Regions from separate parts of the Sporosarcina sp. Y1004 genome, predicted to be linked through region 3. Evidence: riboswitches for the same ligand, from Rfam matches in the RefSeq annotation. Region 3 holds a riboswitch; each other region holds the start of a gene.
What was found. A riboswitch is a leader RNA that binds a small molecule or an ion and turns the genes downstream of it on or off. The one in region 3 is predicted to bind S-adenosylmethionine.
Positions count from the first base shown of each region.

Region 1: it holds a riboswitch for S-adenosylmethionine, as region 3 does, so the genes downstream of both, AC25Y6_RS08065 (O-acetylhomoserine aminocarboxypropyltransferase/cysteine synthase family protein) here and AC25Y6_RS17645 (methionine biosynthesis PLP-dependent protein) in region 3, are expected to answer to the same signal.
Region 2: it holds a riboswitch for S-adenosylmethionine, as region 3 does, so the genes downstream of both, AC25Y6_RS06630 (methionine ABC transporter ATP-binding protein) here and AC25Y6_RS17645 (methionine biosynthesis PLP-dependent protein) in region 3, are expected to answer to the same signal.
Region 4: it holds a riboswitch for S-adenosylmethionine, as region 3 does, so the genes downstream of both, AC25Y6_RS14065 (MFS transporter) here and AC25Y6_RS17645 (methionine biosynthesis PLP-dependent protein) in region 3, are expected to answer to the same signal.

Region 1 covers NZ_JBYHFQ010000008.1:93,095-98,301, reverse strand. Annotated here, with positions in the region: gene AC25Y6_RS08070 (homoserine dehydrogenase) at 1-889, opposite strand, end outside; gene AC25Y6_RS08065 (O-acetylhomoserine aminocarboxypropyltransferase/cysteine synthase family protein) at 1,003-2,292, opposite strand; SAM riboswitch class I at 2,417-2,532, opposite strand; gene AC25Y6_RS08060 (glycerol-3-phosphate acyltransferase) at 2,676-3,311, shown strand; gene AC25Y6_RS08055 (aminotransferase) at 3,366-4,724, opposite strand; gene AC25Y6_RS08050 (CoA-acylating methylmalonate-semialdehyde dehydrogenase) at 4,763-5,207, opposite strand, start outside.
Region 2 covers NZ_JBYHFQ010000006.1:137,854-143,060, reverse strand. Annotated here, with positions in the region: gene AC25Y6_RS06640 (MetQ/NlpA family ABC transporter substrate-binding protein) at 1-234, opposite strand, end outside; gene AC25Y6_RS06635 (methionine ABC transporter permease) at 303-971, opposite strand; gene AC25Y6_RS06630 (methionine ABC transporter ATP-binding protein) at 964-1,989, opposite strand; SAM riboswitch class I at 2,251-2,361, opposite strand; gene AC25Y6_RS06625 (thioredoxin family protein) at 2,416-2,715, opposite strand; gene AC25Y6_RS06620 (toprim domain-containing protein) at 2,730-3,071, opposite strand; gene gcvH (glycine cleavage system protein GcvH) at 3,144-3,527, opposite strand; gene AC25Y6_RS06610 (arsenate reductase family protein) at 3,602-3,961, opposite strand; gene AC25Y6_RS06605 (acyl-CoA dehydrogenase family protein) at 4,773-5,207, opposite strand, start outside.
Region 3 covers NZ_JBYHFQ010000036.1:4,720-9,926, reverse strand. Annotated here, with positions in the region: gene AC25Y6_RS17665 (AI-2E family transporter) at 1-205, shown strand, start outside; gene AC25Y6_RS17660 (methylated-DNA--[protein]-cysteine S-methyltransferase) at 240-764, opposite strand; gene AC25Y6_RS17655 (ABC transporter ATP-binding protein) at 1,104-1,841, shown strand; gene AC25Y6_RS17650 (ABC transporter permease) at 1,838-2,593, shown strand; SAM riboswitch class I at 2,670-2,776, shown strand; gene AC25Y6_RS17645 (methionine biosynthesis PLP-dependent protein) at 2,854-3,975, shown strand; gene metC (cystathionine beta-lyase) at 3,972-5,156, shown strand; gene AC25Y6_RS17635 (5-methyltetrahydropteroyltriglutamate--homocysteine S-methyltransferase) at 5,202-5,207, shown strand, end outside.
Region 4 covers NZ_JBYHFQ010000021.1:60,217-65,423, reverse strand. Annotated here, with positions in the region: gene AC25Y6_RS14070 (2-hydroxy-3-keto-5-methylthiopentenyl-1-phosphate phosphatase) at 1-193, opposite strand, end outside; gene AC25Y6_RS14065 (MFS transporter) at 404-1,654, opposite strand; SAM riboswitch class I at 1,780-1,870, opposite strand; gene AC25Y6_RS14060 (molybdopterin oxidoreductase family protein) at 2,033-4,072, shown strand; gene AC25Y6_RS14055 (2,3-diketo-5-methylthiopentyl-1-phosphate enolase) at 4,842-5,207, opposite strand, start outside.

The sequences.
Region 1 (5,207 bases), on a different contig from region 3:
CAAGAGTAAGGGACCCTAGATAATCAGTTTCAACAATAATTGCATTATCAACACCGTCGACTCCATATAACGGATTGTCAGGACCAATCAGTACCGGTCCCACACTTCCTCGCAAGACACCCTTTTCATCAATTGAAATCTCCGCGATATGCCGATAACGAAGTTTCCCCTTTAATGCTTCCGCAACATCTTCAGTTTTAACTCCATCGATTCCGACTATCGGAATGTCTCGCCAATCAGGCTGGGTACCAAATGACAGTGCACTTAAAATCATCAGTTTTCGAAAAGCATCTTTACCACTAACATCGTCAGTCGGATCTGCTTCTGCATAACCGAGCTCTTGTGCTTCAAAAAGTGCAGTGTTAAATGGAACTTTCTCTTCCCGCATCTTTGTCAAAATGAAATTTGAGGTTCCATTTAAAATCCCTCTGATTCGTCGTACTCGATCTGCAGGTAACAAGTTTTTCACTGTACGGATAATTGGTACTCCACCCGCTGTAGTTGCTTCATAACCGACCTGAACGCCCCGGAATTCCGCATGCTTCAATAATGCCGGACCATGTGTCGCGAACATTTTCTTATTTGCCGTTATAATGTTTTTGCCCTTTTCGATTGCATCTGAAAGATACGTATAAGCAGGTTCCTCACCAACAATTGCCTCAAAGATGAAATCAATGTCCGGGTTCATCAGTATGTCCTGGATGTCTCCCGTCACTTTTACCCCTGGTGTTGCTAGACGTACTTTCGCTATATCGCGAACAAGGATGGCAACTATATCGATTTCACAGCCTGTTTGTTGCTTAATCTCATTCTTTCTTTCATTCAAAATTCTGTAAATCCCTTCACCTACAGTGCCGAAGCCGAGTAGAGCAACCTTGATTGACGGCATTTCGCCACCTCCATGGACTGCTTAATAACAAGTCCCCATTTTTCAGATTCTCTTAAATGGCTATAGGGCGTAACAAACTAAGACGATTGTCATAGCCATCTTTCTTCCAAAAATTATACTGTTACAGCGACTGCTGCTTCAATAGCCTGCGCTAAATCTGCAATAATGTCTTCTGCTGATTCAAGACCGACCGATAGTCTAATTAGTTCCTCGGTAACGCCTGATTTTTTCAAATCTTCAGGGCCAAGCTGCTGGTGCGTCGTTGAAGCAGGATGGATGATCAAGGATTTTGCATCGCCAACGTTAGCTACGTGCGACCAGATTTTAACGTTGTCAATTACGTTTCGACCAGCCTCACGCCCGCCTTTGATACCGAAAACGATAATGGAGCCGAAGCCGTTTTTCAAGTACTTTTTCGCAAGGTCATATGATGGGTGATCTTCGTTCCCAGTATACGTTACCCATTCAACAGATGGATGCTGTTTCAAGAATTCTGCCACTTTGATAGCATTTTCATTATGTCTTGTCACACGCAGATGCAGTGTTTCAAGTCCTTGTAAGAAGTTAAAGGCACTATCCGGATCTAAGCAAGGTCCAAAGTCTCGTAACAATTGAACACGTAGCTTAGTGGCAAACGCCGCGCCTGCAGTGTCAATTCCATAACGAAGGCCATGGTAAGATTCATCCGGCTCAGTAAAGCCTGGGAACCGTCCTTGTGTCCAATCAAACGTACCCGCATCAACAGCAACTCCACCGATTGTTGTACCATGTCCGCCAATCCATTTCGTTGCAGAGTGGATCACGACATCTGCACCAAATTCGATTGGATTTGAACCGTATGGAGATGCAAACGTACTGTCTATTAGAAGTGGTAGACCGTTTTCATGTGCAATGTCCGCAACCGCTTCAATATCAAGCACATGTAAACTCGGATTACCAATTGTTTCTGCAAATAAAGCTTTTGTTTTATCTGTAATCGCTGCGCGGAAGTTTTCAGGATCCGTTACATCGACAAATTTTACATTGATGCCGTAACGCGGAAGCGTATTGGCAAATAAATTATACGTACCACCATACAAATTGCTCGCCGCGACAATTTCATCACCTGCGCCTGCGACATTTAGGATAGAAAATGCAATAGCCGCCATTCCTGAAGATAATGCAACTGCCGCCGTTCCTCCTTCAAGAAGTGCTATACGTTCTTCAAAAACAGCGACGGTTGGATTTGTAATACGCGTATAGATGTTGCCTGCTTCTTGCAGTCCAAACAATTTTTGAGCATGTTCTGTATCACGAAATACGAATGATGAAGTTCTATGAATTGGAACTGCACGAGAACCTGTTACGGGATCGGGTTTTTGTCCACCATGTAGAAGAAGTGTTTCGGGTTTAAGTTTTGTCAAAGTCATTACCTCCAAAGTTTTTTAGATGGAATTGATTGTGATCTGCGGAGGCGCTGGGGGTATTTTGGAAATAAAAAATAACCCCCTTCGCTTAAGAAGAGGGTTACGCTTTCGCTTTTTCCTCCCCTTATCTTTCAGATCATCCGAACCGATCTGTAGGAAGTAGCACCTTTACAAGCTGGTCGCTTGTCGGTTGCCGGGCATCGCAGGGCCTATTCCCTCCGCCGCTCTTGATAAGAGTTTGTATCATTCAGTTTTCCATCTTGTGACATAGTATAGTAGATAGCGCGAGACAAAGTCAAGAGATTATTAAATAATTTTTCTGAACCTTGCGTTTACCTCTAATGTTACAATTAATTTACCAATGTTTTGGAGGAATGGTTATGTGGTTATGGATTACAAGTGTACTAGTTTCGGGATATGCCATCGGTTGCTTACATGGATCGGTTGTCGCACAGATAATTTCGGGCGTTAACCTAAAAGAAACCGGGGTGAAAAATGCCGGTGCTTCGAATGCCACAATCGTTCTCGGGAAAAAATTCGGCGCACTGGTTGCTGCAATCGATATCGGTAAAGGTGCAGTAGCTGTCCTATTTGTGAGATATTTCGCAGAGAATGCAGGACTTCCAGGAGAAATTGTAGCTTTACTATTATTCCTCGCGGGTACTGCAACCGTGATTGGGCACAACTTCCCGTTTTATATGAAGTTCAACGGCGGCAAAGGAACCGCCACGATTATTGGCGTGCTGCTCGCCATCGACTGGAAGGTTGGACTCGTTGGTTTTGCATTATTTGTCATCGTGGCGATAGTAACAGACTTTCTCGTGTTTGGCGTGCTGATGCTGTACGTGACGCTCATCGCGATGGCAGTTTGGGCAGAAGGATACGGGCCCATTATAGCGGCAGTATTATTATTCGGCATCGCAATTTGGAAACATATCGAGAACTTCCGTCGGATGAAAAACCGTAGCGAGAAACAGGTTTCTACAGTTTTTAAAAAGAAAACATCTAAAAACTAAGGATTTCCCAATAATTAGGAAACAGAGGTGAATACACACCTCTACCCATTTGTATCATTCGTTTTCTTTAAACACTTTCTTTACAACAGCAATAATGAAATCTACATCTTCGTCAGTGCAGGACAATGGCGGACTGAGTGCTAAAATATTATTATAACCAGCTACCGTATCGCCATTTCTTCCGATAATAAGTCCATTTGCCTTGCATTCCCCGATAATTTTGGCGACACGCGCATTGGAAGCAGGTTCTTTCGTTTTCTTGTCTTCAACTAGTTCAATTCCTAAGAGGAAACCGAGACCGCGGATATCACCAACAAACGGGTGCTGCATTAGGCTTGCCAACTCTTTTTGAAGACGCTCACCAAGCTCGGCAGACCGTTCAATAAGGCTTTCGTTCTCAATAATTTCGAGGTTCTTCAATGCCACGGCACAAGCTGCAGGATTCCCGCCAAAAGTATTGATATGACGGAAGTGGCTATTTTCTTCACCTGTGTCAAACTTTTCGTAAATATCTTTTCGCACAGCTGTAACTGATAACGGTAAGTAGGCGCTTGTCAGCCCTTTCGCCATCGTAATGATGTCCGGCTTTACGTTAAAGTGCTGATGGCCAAATGCTTTCCCAGTTCGTCCGAATCCACAGATAACCTCATCAATGATTAGAAGGACGCCGTGGCGATTACAGATTTCTTGAACTTTTTCCAAGTAAATCGGATGTGGGATCAAGACTCCGCCACCAGTAATAAGAGGCTCCATAATAATCCCGGCAATTGTTTCTTTCTGCTCCCAAATAACTTTTTCTTCAAACTCTTGCGCACGTTGTATGTTGTATTCTTCAACCGATTGATTTGCTGGCCTGCGATAATTATCCGGTGGTGCAATATGCAGAAAACCTGGAACGAGCTGTTCATATTTATATTTCCGTAGAGCTTGACCAGTGGCTGAGAGCGCGCCCATAGAACTACCGTGGTAAGCCCTGTAACGTGAGATGAATTTGTAACGTGACGGTTCCCCGTTTTGCTGATGGTATTGACGTGCAAGCTTGAATGCCACTTCGTTTGCATCAGATCCGCTATTCGAATAAAAAAATACATAATCGCCGCCTAGCATGTCATTCAACTTTTCAGCAAGCTCAATGGCAGGTTCATGGCTTTGGGTCATAGGTGCATAGGCCAGTTTTTTCATCTGTTCATACGCAGCTTTCGCGAGTTCCTCACGCCCGTATCCGACGTTCACACACCAGAGTCCAGACATTCCATCCAAGTAACGATTGCCTCTATGATCGGTGATCCAAGCCCCTTTTCCGCTTTCGACGATCATCGGAGGATTCTTTTCATTGTAGGCGGAAATGTGATGCCATATATTTTGACGATCCTTTTCAACTAATGACGATGTATCCTTTATCACTTTTGTCATTTTCTTATCCCTCTTTCTCCATCAATAGTAGTAACAAATCAATTCCGATTACTTGGAAAGTCGAATGCAACACCTTTTTTGATATCTGTAGTTTCTGGCCATCTTTCTGACACCGTTTTAATTTTCGTGAAGAATCGAACAGTATCCGGCCCGAACATATGACTTTCACCAAATTTTGAACGCTTCCAGCCTCCAAAGTTGTGATAGCCTACTGGAATCGGAATTGGTACATTGACACCTACCATGCCGACTTCGACCTTCTCCGTGAATTCGCGGGCTGCAGGACCATTCTGCGTAAAGATCGTGACTCCATTTCCAAATTCATGGCCGTTTACCAAATCAATCGCTTCACCCAGATTGTTTACACGAACTACTATCCTTGCCGGTCCAAACACTTCCTGCCGATAAACCTCCATATCCGGTGTAACGTTGTCCAATAAAGTCGCGCCTAAATAGTATCCATTGCTATTTAGGCCTGTGTCG
Region 2 (5,207 bases), on a different contig from region 3:
AGTTTCTATAACAAGTTCAATACCTTTTTCTTTCAATATCGGCGCTGCCTCTTCCAAAATGATTGCGTGCGGTGTATTAGATGCACCAATTACGATTTCCGTTGCGTCAACTTTTTCATCGGTAGCATTATCCCCACTACTCGCATTGTTATCGCCGCTATCATCTTTCGCCCCACAAGCCGCTAATGCTAATAGAAGTACTGCTAATACGATTCCCCCAAAAAGCTTTTTCATAATCATTTCTCCCCTTTTTTCTATTCTTTTATAGTTTACAGGCAATGCCTGATGTTACTGTCATAGAATTATCTCTTGTCAAATTTCCTTACTGCGAAATCCCCGATGAATTGAATGATGAAAACGATAATTAAAATTAAGATTGTTGCAATTAGTATAACGTCCTCACGACTGCGCTGGAATCCATCCAAAAACGCGAGATTCCCAAGTCCACCTGCGCCGATGATCCCCGCCATAGCGGTGTACCCGACAAGTGCGATTGCTGTTACGGTGATACCGGAGACAAGTGCTGGCATCGATTCCGGTAAGAGAACTTTAAAAATAATCGTCCTCGTTTTCGCTCCCATTGACTTCGAAGCTTCAATTACACCTTTATCAATCTCCTGCAATGCAATCAACACCATTCTTGCATAGAATGGAGCCGCTCCAATAATAAGTGCCGGCAATGCTGCATCCGGTCCGCGAATTGTGCCAAGAAGAAATTTCGTAAACGGAATAAGCAATATGATTAATATGATAAACGGAATTGATCTAAAAATATTGACGAATGCCCCTGAAATAACATTGACCAACTTATTCGACCACAGTTGTCCGGGACTTGTTAGGAAGAGTATGATTCCGAGTCCGAGTCCAATAATCAATGTGAACAGTGTTGAAATTGCTGTCATATAGAGCGTTTCTGCTGTCGCTTCCCACATCTTAGTCCAATCAACATTCGGAAAAAGGTTTTCAATCATTACCGATCACCTCTGTCTGAACATCATTTTCATTGAGGTATTGAATTGCTTCCTCAATAATTGTTGAATCTCCAAGGAGCTGGAGGATAAGTGAGCCATATGCTCCACCATGTGTATGGGAAATGTTTCCTTGGACGATATTGACACCCACATCGTATTTCCGAATGAGACTTGCGAGCACAGGTTGTTCCGTCTGCTCACCAACGAACACAAGCTTGATAAGTGTACCTGTTGGAAATTCATCCTTAATATGCGCCATTGCCTGCTTCGCTTCCGCGGGCTCCGTCACTTGAGAAACAAATCGCTTCGTAATGGCCTCTTTTGGCGATTGGAACACATCGAGTACGTCCCCCATCTCGACAACTTTCCCAGCTTCCATGACTGCAACCCTATGGCAGATTTTCCGGATTACGTGCATTTCATGTGTGATGAGAACAATCGTCAGTCCAAGCCTTTCATTAATACCAGTCAGAAGATCCAGTATCGAATCCGTCGTTTCCGGATCAAGAGCAGAAGTCGCCTCGTCGCAAAGTAGGACTTCAGGGTCGTTTGCAAGTGCACGAGCTATCCCTACACGCTGTTTCTGACCGCCCGACAATTCTGATGGATACGCATTTTCTCGACCAGTCAAACCAACCAGTTCAATCAGTTCCGCCACTTTCTTTTCGCGCTCGGCTTTTCGCACACCCGCGATTTCAAGAGGGAATGCAATATTGTCTTTCACCGTCCGCGACCACAGCAAGTTGAAATGTTGAAAAATCATACTCACTTTCTGCCGCGCTTCCCTCAAAGCTTTGCCTTTGATAGCCGACATTTCCAAACCGCCGATATTCACACTTCCTGAAGTAGGCATTTCTAGACCGTTCAACAGTCGAATCAAAGTACTTTTTCCAGCGCCACTATAACCGATCACACCGAAAATTTCACCATCAGCTATTTCGAGTGATACATTTTCAACCGCTGTAATACTGCCGGGTCCTTCACCGAACCGTTTATTAATATCCGTTAATTGAATCATTGATTTCACCTCTGAGATTTTGTCTATGTAAATTAAAATTAAGAATTCTTTCGTTGTCTTATGCCTGTCGGGGGCCGGCAGGATACAGGTCATGCAACCGTTATGACAGGACGTCGCGAACTTAGGTTGCGTTCCTTTAGCGGCGCCTTCTGCTTTTCTGGTGTCTAGCTGCAGGCGCCTTCCGCTTTTCTGTACAAAAAAAACCTTCCTGCAGACGGGCAGAAAGGCTTTACGTTATCATAAAATAAACGTTTGTCCAATCTCTCATCTCTCAAAGTATGCTATGCACTTTGTGTGATTTGGCACCATTTCACTTTCGTGACGGTTGCCGGGCTTCGTAGGGCACTATCCCTCCACCTCTCTTAATAAGAGCGACCTATTCAATTGTTGGTTAAGTCGTATTATATCAAATTCCTGTCTTGATTGTCAATCAATCAATTCCAACAGATACGGGACTGACTGAAAAGCATAGACTTTATGTTGTAAAACGCCATCCTTCTGTATCAACAAGCAAGGAACGCTTTCAATTTCATAGTCAATTGCCATAGATTGCACATAGTTCAAATCCGCTTTCCCGATTGGCATTTCCGGTTTCATGACAGAAATGACGTTCATCATTTTAGAAGCGACTGCACATGTACCACACATCGGTGTATATAAATAAAACGCAGAATCGGGTGAGTCCTTCAAAGTTGCCTCCCACTGTTCGCGTGTCCAATTTTCCATTTATCTTACATCCTTTAAAGTAAAAATTCGGGTCGGATTTTGAAATCCGCATTTTGTAGTATTTCAGCTAACACTTTATACGGGGTCGTCTCCACTTCCCGGTACTCTTTTTCTGTATATAGATGGATTGCTGCTGGAAATTCTCTTTTAAATAATACACGCGTTTTTTCACCATCTTCATCAGCATCGACAAAAACATACAGGTCCTGTTCTTCATAGGGCGCAAGCAACTCTTCAAGCCGATATGGGCTTACTGTACCGTTCGTACAAATGATTTTGACTGACTCCGCAAGTATACGCGCTAATCTTTTTCTATCCGAACCGCCCTCTACTATGATGATTTTTTCATCCGACAAGAGAGTTCCTCCTTCGCAAATCGACTAGTAAGATGCAAAAGACGCCGGAAATGTACCGGCGCCGTGTTGTAATTATTCTCCGATTGTCATTTTATCATACGCTTCTGCAGACATAAGTTCGTCCAACTCAGAAGTGTTAGAAGGTTCAACGACGACCATCCATGCATTTTCATACGGTGATTCATTGACGAATTCAGGGCTGTCTTCTAGTCCTTCGTTCACTTCAAGTACTTTACCGCTGATTGGAGCATATAATTCAGATACTGTTTTAACCGACTCAACGCTTCCGAAAGGCTCGTCCGCTTTGATTTCATCGCCAACAGATGGAAGTTCAACGAATACGATATCTCCAAGTTCAGATTGTGCAAAGTGTGTAATACCGATGCGGTAATTACCGTTTTCTTCCTTTACCCATTCGTGTTCTTCAGAATAACGCAGATCTTTTGGTGTGCTCATTTATACCCCTCCAAATAAATAGTTTCATTCTCTTCAATTCTGTCATATTTCTCTGATAAAGACAAGACTGTAACTTAATTGCCCCAGACTTTATTAAATTCTTCTTCCTTGAAACCGACAGTTACTTTTCCTTCTCCATAAACAATCGGTCTTTTGATGAGCATACCGTCTGATGATAGCAAACTAATTTTTTCTTCATCGGACATTGTAGGCAGTTTGTCTTTCAAATTAAGCTCTCTATATTTCATGCCGCTGACATTGAAAAACTTTTTCAATTCCAAATCAGAAGCTGCAATCATCTTTCCAAGTTCCTCTTCTGACGGAGGAGCTTCCGCAATGTTCACTTCTTGAAAGTCCAAGTTATTCGTTTCAAGCCACTTTTTCGCTTTTCTACACGTCCCGCATTTCGGGTAACCGTAGTAAATTAATCCCATACCGCAACGCCTCCATTTTTCACAGTATAACAGAAAAAACTACCTGGCATATATAGACAGCAGGATGTCAAAGTGAAATCTGCAATTTTACTTCATTAAAAGATCACGGCTGTTGATTAACCGTTTAGTTGCTTAAAACAATGGCGAGTAGGGCTAGATAATAGCCATTTTCACTGGACTATTTCCGGCCCGCTTTCGGCGAATTATTTACTACACTATTACCGAGAGGTAGGTGTGGCTATAAGTGACTTCGTCACTTATAGCCACACTCTTTTCGTTCATATTGTTGTGATTAATTGCCTGTCGCGTTCCTACAAAACTCAAGTGAAAAAAGCGGTTGCTTTGGAAGAAAAGAATAGATGATCTTCTATAAGAGTGTAAGTGCCCGAAGATGCAATTTCGGTCACTCTAGCACCTTGTACATTGAATTCTTCACTAACTTTCAGCAAAGATTATGTGATGTTCTATTAGAAATTGACACTTCCTTTATATAGTAATAGGGATCCAATAGTAGAAGGTTTGAGCGGCCAAAATTGTATCTTTGGCCGCTTCTCTCCAAGTAAGAAGCGAGCTATTCTTTCGTCCCGAAACACTTCGGCACTTCTTGTATTTGTGTCTTTGGAGAGCGACGGATGAACAACCACCATAAGATTACCAAAATGAAAAATAGGGATGCGACGAAGTCGCATCCCTATTTATTAAGACATCTCGGTAATGGTATAGAGGTCTTTCAATCCTAAGCGATTCAAAGACAACCATACTCGCAGTGCCCAGTGTGATTAAGTTATTTATCGGTTAATCGGTAGGAATGTTAAACGATAAACTTCTCTGCTTCGATTAGCTTGACCGAAGCTTCGCGTTTTTTAGCGATGATATTATAAGGATTTGAACGTGTTAATTTACGCAATGCAGAAATCATCATACGCTGGTTATCTCCGTCTACTGCTGCCAGAATCGTTTCTTTCGCATCTCGCTCGATGTCTTGAAAAGCTTCTTGACAGAAAATTTGTGTGTAAAGGATTTTTTGTTGAGACTTCTCTTCACCTACGCGTGCAATCGCTTTTTCCGATCGAAGAAGCGCGGATTCCATGGCAAAGATATTATTAGCGATGTCCGCAATGTTGACCAGCACCTCTTGCTCGGCTTCAAGCTTCGTGCCGAAACGCTGTGCAGCTAGACCTGCCGCAAGCAAACCAATCTTTTTAGCATTTTTAACGAGTACTTTCTCTTGTGCAAGTACTTCATC
Region 3 (5,207 bases):
GATTATTCATGGAATTGAAGCATATATATTAAATCCTAAACTGATGTCCTCCAAAACCGACTTACCTGTTTTTTACACGTTCGTTGTACTAATTTTTTCTCAACACTTCTTCGGTGTCTGGGGTCTGATTATCGGTATACCAGTGTTTGTATTCCTGCTTGACGTACTCGATGTAACGAATAAAGAAACGGTGATAAAGAGATAATAATACAATCTCTTTATCATTCGTCTTTCTTCCACTACCATTGCAAATGATTTTCCAGTCGAAGTAATTGCTCTTTCATCTCTAAACCAGCACGGAAACCGCCCAGTTTCCCATTTTTAGCAATGACACGATGACAAGGTACGGTCATTAATACCGGATTTGCGCCAATCGCAGTTCCGACTGCACGGACCGAACTTGGCTTTTGTATACGTTCAGCAATATCTGAATATGACACAGTCTGGCCGTATGGGATTTCTTGCAATGCATTCCAGACTGATAATTGAAAAGGCGTACCGTGAAGATCCATCGGCAATGAAAATTCTTTTCGCCGCCCCTCCAAATAATCAATCAATTCAACTACATACGGCTGCAAAACCTCAGCGTCTTCAATCAGAATGTGGTCCGCAAGCCGTTTCTTCACCCATACAGCTAATTCCGCAGATGAAGCATTTAAAGAACCCACATAACAAAGCCCTTTTGTTGTCGCTGCGATATACATATTCCATTGTGCGTGACTCAGAAATGCCCAATACACTGCAGTTTCAGTCTTGCTCTCCATCATTGCACCTCCATACGATTAAACCAATTGAGTATCTCATATTGGAAAAAAACGGGGTCCAAACTCAAAACGTTTGGACCCCACTCTTTTTTAAAAAAGTCGTCTCGTTCAATACATATACGTTTTAAACCAGTACTAAGTTTCATTGGTTAAAAGTCTATTTTACACTTCAAGGAATAGTAGACGTCCCAATATAGTGGTCACTATAGCACAAAACGCACGCTATATGAATAGTACTAAACATTTATTGAATTATAAGAGCTTGAATCAATGTTCCTTGCATGAATACAACCCTTAGATTAGAATTATTATTAATAAGAAAGTCTAGGAGCGATTAACATGTCCAATTTATATGAACCTGCATTACATTTTTATAACGTTGACTATTCCATAGGGGATATACATATTTTAAAAAACGTGACGGGCTCCTTTCCAAAAGGCAAAATTACGACACTCGTCGGTCCTTCGGGAGCGGGAAAGACAACGTTGCTCAAATTGTGTAATGGATTGATTTCCCCCACCTCCGGGGAAATTTATATTCATGACAAACCCATTTCCGCCTATGAACCTGTTGAACTACGGCGTCATGTCGGCATTGCACTTCAGAGTGCACCGATGATAAAGGGGACTATTTATCATAACTTAGCACTGCCCCTAGAACTTCAAGGTAAAAAACTGCCAGAACAAGATGCAGTTGAAATTCTAGATGATGTGGGCCTCGACAAACTATTTCTGCACCGAAAAATCGACGAATTATCAGGCGGACAGCGTCAAAAAGTATCAATTGCCCGTACATTGATCAATAAATCGGAAATCTTATTGCTCGATGAAATCACCTCTTCTTTAGACCGATCGTCGTTAACTGAAATCGAGGAATTAATCGGCAAAATCAATCGGAAATATGGTACAACAATCATCTGGATTACACATAATCTGGAACAAGCCTTATCAATTGGTGATTACACATGGGTTGTTATGGAAGGGCAAATCATCGAAACCTGTGAAAGTAACTTATTAAAATCATCGACGAATGAGTTAGTGAGGCAGTTTGTAGAAGGAGGGGTATCCTCCGTATGACTTATTTAACATTAGCCATCACCCTTATATTCGTTATCATTCCCCTTGTATTATCAAAGACGCTCCGTTTAGGATTAGAAAAGGACACGATCATTGCAACAATCCGGTCGATTATACAGCTTCTCGCAGTCGGATATATTCTTAAATTTGTCTTCGACTCAGAAAATATTTTGTATATCGTGTTAATGGTTACATTGATGATTGTAGCTGCGACACAAAATGCCAGAAAGAAAGGGACAGCCATCAAGGGAATTACATGGAAAATTGCAGTCACCTTAATTTTCGTTGAAGTGCTAACCCAAAGTATTTTACTAGGCTTCCAGATTGTACCCGCAACTGCACAATATATCATTTCAATCAGCGGCATGATTATCGGTAATTCGATGGTATTGTCAATCCTTTTCCTTAACCGATTTACGGCAGAGGTTGAAACGCATCGCGACGAAACGGAACTTATCCTGTCACTTGGGGGAACGCCAAAACAAGCCATTCATAGACAACTGATCAATTCTATCAAAGCCAGTATGATTCCGACAATCGAGAGTCAGAAAACAATGGGATTAGTTCAACTGCCTGGTATGATGAGTGGTCAAATCATTGCTGGAGCTGACCCAATTCAAGCTGTTCAGTTTCAATTGCTGATCATCTTTCTCTTATTAACGACCGCAGCAGTAACCAGTGTCTTACTCGGATTTCTATCTTATCCTAGTTTGTTCAATCAACGAATGCAGCTGCTTCGGGAAAAGCATTAGGAATCTGGTTCTTGTTTTATAATTCATGCCATGGTAGAATTATCTAAATTGTATATTCAAACAACTTCATATTTTATTCTTATCACGAGAGACAGAGGGATTGGCCCGATGACGTCTCAGCAACCAACCTGTTTAGGTACGGTGCTAATTCCAATAGGTATCTATTTACCTAGAAGATAAGGAGATTGACTTCGACATTTCGAGGACCCTCTCCATATAGAGGGTCCTCTTTTTGATTTTAAAAGAAGAGAGTGAATCCAATGACAAGACGAAGTTTGGAAACAATACTTGTACAACTTGGTAATAACAGTGATCCGAAAACTGGTTCAGTGAACCCACCAATCTATTTATCGACCGCCTTTAAACACGAAGGCTTAGGTCAGTCAACTGGCTATGACTACACGCGGACGAAAAATCCGACCCGTTCCATTTTGGAAGAAGGCATTGCAGATTTAGAGAGCGGTGACGCCGGTTTTGCATGTAGTTCAGGGATGGCTGCGATTCAGCTTGTTTTATCACTTTTCCGTCCAGGGGATGATTTGATTGTTCCGGAAGATATTTACGGGGGTACCTATCGCCTACTAAAGCAGTATTCCGATGTCTATTCAATCGGAACAACATATACGGATTTTACTGATGTCCATGAAACTGAGAAATTGATAACTGCGAAGACAAGAGCCCTATTTATCGAAACACCGACAAATCCACTTATGCAGGAGTTTGATATACGTCAATACGCGAAACTCGCCCAAAAGCATAATTTATTACTGATTGTCGATAACACATTTTTAACGCCTTATTTCCAAAGACCAATTGAGCTAGGCGCAGACATTGTTATACACAGCGCCACGAAATACATCGGAGGACATAACGATGTCCTATCCGGTCTTGTAGTTGCAAAAGGCACGGAGCTCTGTGAAGTATTGGCAACCAACCATAATGCTATCGGTGCAGTTCTGTCACCTTCCGATTCATGGTTAATCATTAGGGGACTAAAAACACTGCACTTACGAATGAAGCAACATGATGCAAATGCAAAGATAATCGCAAATTACTTGAAGAGCGAACCACATGTTGCGGACGTTCTCTATCCCGGGAAAGGCGGTATGCTTTCCTTCCGCTTGCAAAATAGTGAATGGGTTGGACCTTTCTTAGCAAATCTAAAACTTATTACATTTGCTGAAAGTCTCGGAGGCGTGGAGAGTTTTATTACTTACCCAGCAACACAGACACATGCGGAAATACCACGTGAAGAACGGATACGACGGGGCGTTGACGATAGTCTTTTACGTTTCTCAGTCGGAGTGGAAGAGGTAGAAGATTTGATTGCCGATTTAAAGCAAGTGTTTTCAACATTAAAAAGCGAGGTGCTTCAACAATGAGTCTCAATAATGAACGATTACAAACGACACTTATACACGCATCGACACGTGGAGATTCCGAACGGAAAACGGGTGCAGTGAATGTACCTATTTACTTATCTTCAACATTTCATCAAGAAAGCTTTGACGAATTTGGTCCCTATGATTACAGCCGTTCTGGTAATCCAACGAGAGATGCATTGGAAAAAACAATAGCCTCATTGGAAGGCGGTGAACGCGGATTAGCATTTGCTTCTGGGATGGCTGCCATCTCCTCCGCTTTCATGCTCCTTTCTTCAGGTGACCATATCGTTGTTACTGAAGATGTCTATGGCGGTACATTCCGATTTGTAACACAAGTCCTACCAAAGTTCGGTATCGACCATACATTTGTTAATCTGGCTAATTTAGAAGAAACCGCTAGTGCAATCCGGCCGAATACAAAAGTAATTTATGTAGAAACACCTTCCAATCCTCGATTAGGTATTACGGATATTGCAGCCATTGTCGAACTCGCAAAAGCGAATGACTGTCTGACGTTCCTCGACAACACATTCATGTCGCCACTATACCAACGCCCCCTTGATCTTGGCGTTGATATAGTTGTCCATAGCGCTACGAAGTTTCTATCTGGACATAGCGATATTATTGCCGGTTTGGCAGTGACGAAGGATGAGGAGCTTGGAAATCGATTGGCGTTTATCCAGAACTCTTTCGGCTCTATATTGGGTGCTCAAGATTCCTATTCGTTAATTCAAGGGATCAAAACGCTTGGAGCTCGTCTAACTCAGTCATCCTTATCGGCTCAAAAAATCGCCGTATATTTGAATGAACACTCTTTAGTGGAAGAGGTATTTTATCCGGGGTTAGTAAGTCATCCAGGTTACGAAGTCCATGCGAAACAATCAACTAGTCCAGGAGCGGTTCTGTCATTCCGTTTGCCAGATAGAGCTACAGCAAAAGCATTTGTTGACAATGTCCGTATACCTGTTTTCGCTGTGAGTCTAGGCGGGGTTGAATCAATCCTTTCTTATCCTGCTACGATGTCCCATGCTGCTATGCCGAAAGAAGAACGGGAGAAACGTGGGATTACGGATGGCCTACTACGTTTTTCTGTAGGCCTTGAACATGTGGACGACTTGATTGAAGATTTTGAGCAAGCACTGAAAAAAGCATCTACCCTAGTTGCAGTACGTAATTAAGTACTCGTAAACAAAATACTAGTTATGAGAAAGAGGGAATATAAATTGACA
Region 4 (5,207 bases), on a different contig from region 3:
TTTGGGAAGTGGGCAATAAAGCAAAGAGTTCTTTGACCCCTTTTTGAATGGACACTTTTTGCGCCATAATATCGTCCTTTATCGCTTCCCACCCCTGTGGAGCGAACTTGTCCATAATATTGATAATATTATCTTTCATCGTAATTGTACCATCGAAATCACAGAAAATTACTGGATTGAACTCTGCACTCATCCATATGTCCTCCTTGCCTTTTATCAATAAAACCTCTTCTATTATATAAGAAGAGGTTTTATTGATACATCTTCTTATCTACAACAACACATAGCGAGAAGTAGCCTAGTGTCCCTCTACCTAGATAAGAAATCTCGTATTTTTTTCAATTAATTGTGATTATTTCATCTACCCATAACTTTGTCAATCAATGCCTACCCGACAACGGTTTTAAGAGGTAACCAGTAAGGCTTTTTCCTGCGCCTTTCGCTCTTCCTCTTCCGGTATACGAATGAATTTCACGATGATCGCACTCACTACATAAAGTGCACTGAAAATCCACACGACCCCTTCTGCTCCAACTAACCCGATAAACGCCAAAGCGATTGCTGGTGCTACGAATGTAGACAGACCCGCGGCAAAGTTCAACACGGACATTGCCGCGCCTTTATCCTCACCTGCAACGGACGGTACGAGGGCACCGATTGGAACGTAGCCCGCTACCAACCCACCCCAGATGAATCCAACAATGCTCGTCATGAGAATGCTACCATTTGTAATCACTGGTACATAGAACAGAAGTGGCGTGAATATCGCGCAACCGATTCCACCAAACCAAATAATTGTGTTTTTCCAACCGAATTTATCCCCAATGAAGCCGAACACTAAATTGAAAATGATGTTTCCTAAGAAAAACGTTCCCCATAATTGCAGCCAAGCACTTGTTTCAATGCCATGTTGCGCCATATGCATCGGTAAGAATACTGGGAATCCATAGACACTTAAACTATTGATAACACGGACAACCCCACCTGCAGCAACCCGTTTGTTTGTTTTCAAAATGGTGATACCCTTCAATAATTCCGTGACCGCTTCTTTTTTGTTCGCGAGTTTTTTCTTTTGGAACTTGTCTTTATTGAGTACTAAAGCAAAGAATGCACCGAGACATACCCAGAAAATAGATGACCACATTGTATTGATGTAACCGAGATACTGGATTGCGTAACTTGAATAGTATGCGCCCAGCACCATCATTCCCGCACAAAACGCAAACCAGAACCAACCAACGGCAGAACTCAATTTGTTTTGTGGAGTTTTATAAATGACCCATGTCAAGAAGGAATAGGCAAACAATGGATAACCAAAACCTTTAATGAAATAAGTGAGTAGCATAATCGGATAATTCATCGTTGAAAAACCGAATGTGATAAACCCTGCGGTACCGACAATATAAACAGCTAAGCCGATTGCCATTGTACGTTTCGGACCAAATACCTCTACACAGACGCCTGAAAACCAAGAAGACAGCGCGATCGAGATTCCATAGACTGTGAAAATAGCAGCTGACTGTTGAATGGTTAACCCGCTTTCAATTAGAAACGGACTTAGCCAACCAGCTTCAATTCCGTCTCCCATCATGAACAGCATGACTCCGAAAAAGCCCCACCCTAAATTTTTCGTAATTCCAATTCTTTCTAACATACTGTTCTCTCCATTTCTATTTATAAATGCGGGACAAATTGACTGAAAAATAAAAAAACTCTTCCTGTAAAGACAGAAAGAGTTGGTGGCATACATCGCTAGTGCAATGTAAATATGCTTTACCCTTTCTATCTCTCAAGCTACGCTTGCTGGATTTGGCACAATTATGTTGCCGAAGTTTCATAGGGCCAGTCCCTCAACTTCTCTCGATAGAAAAAAACTATGAAATTGGTCGAAAAGTGTCGGAAGTTAAACTAATGAGTTAACTGTATAGAACAATTAATCTTAAGTCAACCACTTATTCAAACTTTCTAAAAAAATAGTTTGAATTGTGCTATACTATCTAGCATAAATCGTTTGATTGAAAGGATTTTTGCTATGAAATCATATATTGATATAGAAAACGGTGTTGTCCCCTCGGTTTGTGCGCTTGATTGTCCAGACCAATGTGGATTGCTTATTCATAAAGAAGACGGGAAAATCGTTAAAATTGAAGGCGATCCCGATCATCCCATCACAAAAGGCAGTATTTGCAACAAAGTTCGACATATGACTGAACGCCTTTATGACCCAAAAAGGATTACTACTCCTTTAAAACGCGTCGGGGAAAAAGGCGATGGACAATTCGTTCCAATCAGTTGGCAAGAAGCCATTACAACCATCACAGATCAATGGAAAAAACTGATTTCTGAAGAAGGTCCGGAATCGATTCTTCCTTACAGTTTCTATGCCAATATGGGGAAACTCAGTTCCAAAGGGATGGATCGCCGTTTCTTCAACCGCCTTGGTTCGAGTCAACTGGACCGAACGATTTGTTCAGTCGCTGGCGAGGTCGGCTACAATTACACGATGGGCGGGCGTTTTGGAACAGATCCGGAAGAGATGACGGAAACGAAATTATTTGTTTTCTGGGGCATCAATGCCGTCAGTACCAATATGCACCAAATCATGATTGCGCAAAAAGCGAGAAAAAACGGTGCTAAAATCGTCGTCATTGACGTCCATAAAAACCAGACCGGACGCATGGCTGATTGGTTCATCCCCATCCTTCCCGGAACTGATGGAGCGCTTGCACTCGGAATCATGCATGTTCTTTATAAGGAAAAACTGGTCAATCAATCGTTTTTGGAACAATATACAATCGGCCACGAAGAGCTCGGCGAGCATGTATTGCAGCACTACGACCCGCACACGGTTTCCGCCATTACGGGCGTGCCAGAGGAAGATATCTATGAATTGGCGCGGATGTACGGGACCGTCTCCCCTTCGATGATTCGCATCGGCAATGGGCTGCAGCATCATGATAACGGCGGCATGATGGTCCGGACGATTTCCTGTTTGCCTGCTTTGACAGGGCAATGGGCATTGAAAGGCGGAGGGGCGCTCAAATCGAATTCCGATTATTTGACGCATAATACTGCCGCACTCGAACGTCCCGAACTTCAGGTAGTGCCAACGCGCAGATTCAATATGAATTTATTGGGACAAGCATTAATGGAAGAACAACAGCCGATTCGCTCTTTGTATGTCTATAATAGCAACCCCGCCGTTGTCGCACCGGAAGCCAATAAAGTACGGAATGGCTTAGCACGCGAAGATTTGTTCACAGTTGTCCATGATTTATTTTTGACAGACACTGCCTTGTACGCGGACATTGTTTTGCCAGCGACATCCGCTTTCGAAAACACGGACATCTATACGTCCTTCTGGCATCACTACATTCATTTGCAGGAACCCGTCATCGAAACTTACGGGGACAGTAAATCCAACCCGGACGTTTTCAGATTGCTGGCGCAAGCAATGGGCTTTGACGATCAACCATTTCTAGACAACGATGAGGAAATGGTTGACCAAGCGTTAAGCAATTTGTCCAACCCTCATTTATCCGAAGTGTCGTATGCTGCTTTAAAGGAAAAACGCTATATGAAAGCAAGCGGCACCGGCGATTTCTTATACAATTTAAAGACACCTAGTGGAAAAATCGAGTTGTATTCGGAACAGATGAAATCAGCGGGATTCCCGGCCCTGCCTACGTACATCCCGATTATTCAGGATTCCGATCATCCTTTACTTTATGTACCTGCAATTAACCATAACTTCATGAATACGATTTTTTCGAACAATGAAAAACATATCAAGCTTGAAAAAGTGCCTAAGTTGTTCATGAATCGACTAGATGCGGAAAGTAGAGGAATCGAAGACGGAGCGGCTGTCCGTATATGGAATGAGCGCGGTGAATGTGAGTTTACTGTTTCTGTCGGCGAGCAGGTTCTTCCTGGCGTTGTTGTGAGTCAAGGGATATGGGGAGATCAATCGGGTCATAAACGTCTGGTTAATGCATTAACGCCGGATCGGATTGCGGATATGGGCGGCGGCGCAACGTTCTTCTCGGGGCGTGTGGAAGTGGCGGGTTTGTGATTAGATATGTGCGCTGGGGTTTTCCATTGTTGAGAGAGATTTAATTCAGAGTGCACATTTTAGATCGCTTGGCGCTTTGGGGATGCCTCTGGCCCTGAGCCTGGATTAGCGCTTCGCATCCAGTCTCACGGCTTCGGCTACCCCTTGTCGCGCCTGCGCTGGGGTGTACATTATTGATAGAGATTTAAATTCAGAGTGTACATTTTAGATCGCTTGGCGCTTTGGGGATGCCTCTCGCCATGAGCCTGGATTAACGCTTCGCATCCAGTCTCAGGGCTTCGGCTACCCCTTGTCGCTTCTGCGCTGGATTTCTCCATTATTGAAAGTGATGTATAGACTGATATTATAATGTGATTACTATTTGATACTAATTTCCTTGAAGAAAGAAGCACTATAGGCTGCAGGTCTTATCCCTGATAACGAAATGTGCTTCCCTACATAGAGACCATCCAGCGAAGGCGCGACATCGTCCACTTAAAAAGTTCTTTTATTATAATGAGAACTAGTTGATTGTAGTGCAGAGCGGCGACTCCAGCGGGAACAGCGCGAGCTGAAGACCCCGCAGGAACGCAGTGACGAGGAGGCTGAAGCCGTGCCCGCGGAAAGCGTCCGCTCGGAACGGAAATCAACGGCATTGAAGGAAATCATTCTTTTTCACTGGTCCCGAAGGCATCCACAAAGCGACGAAGCGGTATTAGCAGAATTTCAATAACTCATTCTATATAAAAAACGAGCCTCTCGGGACTATCCCAGGAGGCTCATTTTGTGCTTATACTGACTCGACAACGCCCCATTGGTCGATGGCGCGCTTCAAAGGTTCTGACGTTTTTGCCGCTTCTACGAGTGAAACTTGTTTGACACTTGCGTCAATCGCCGCCCGGAATGCCTTGGCACCTTGCGTCGGTCCATCTGGATGGCCAAATATTCCGCCGCCTGCATTGACGACTAGATTATCTCCGAAATCCTTCAGCAACTGCGGAACCATGCCTGGGTGAATTCCAGCGGATGGTACTGCAAAAGTTTTTTCGAAGCCATTGTCTTCTATCAGCGCTTCATTGATTGCCAACGCATCGAATTTCGAAATGGCGACATTGCCATAAGGACTTGGGAACAAGGACAGATCTCCGCCGATGAG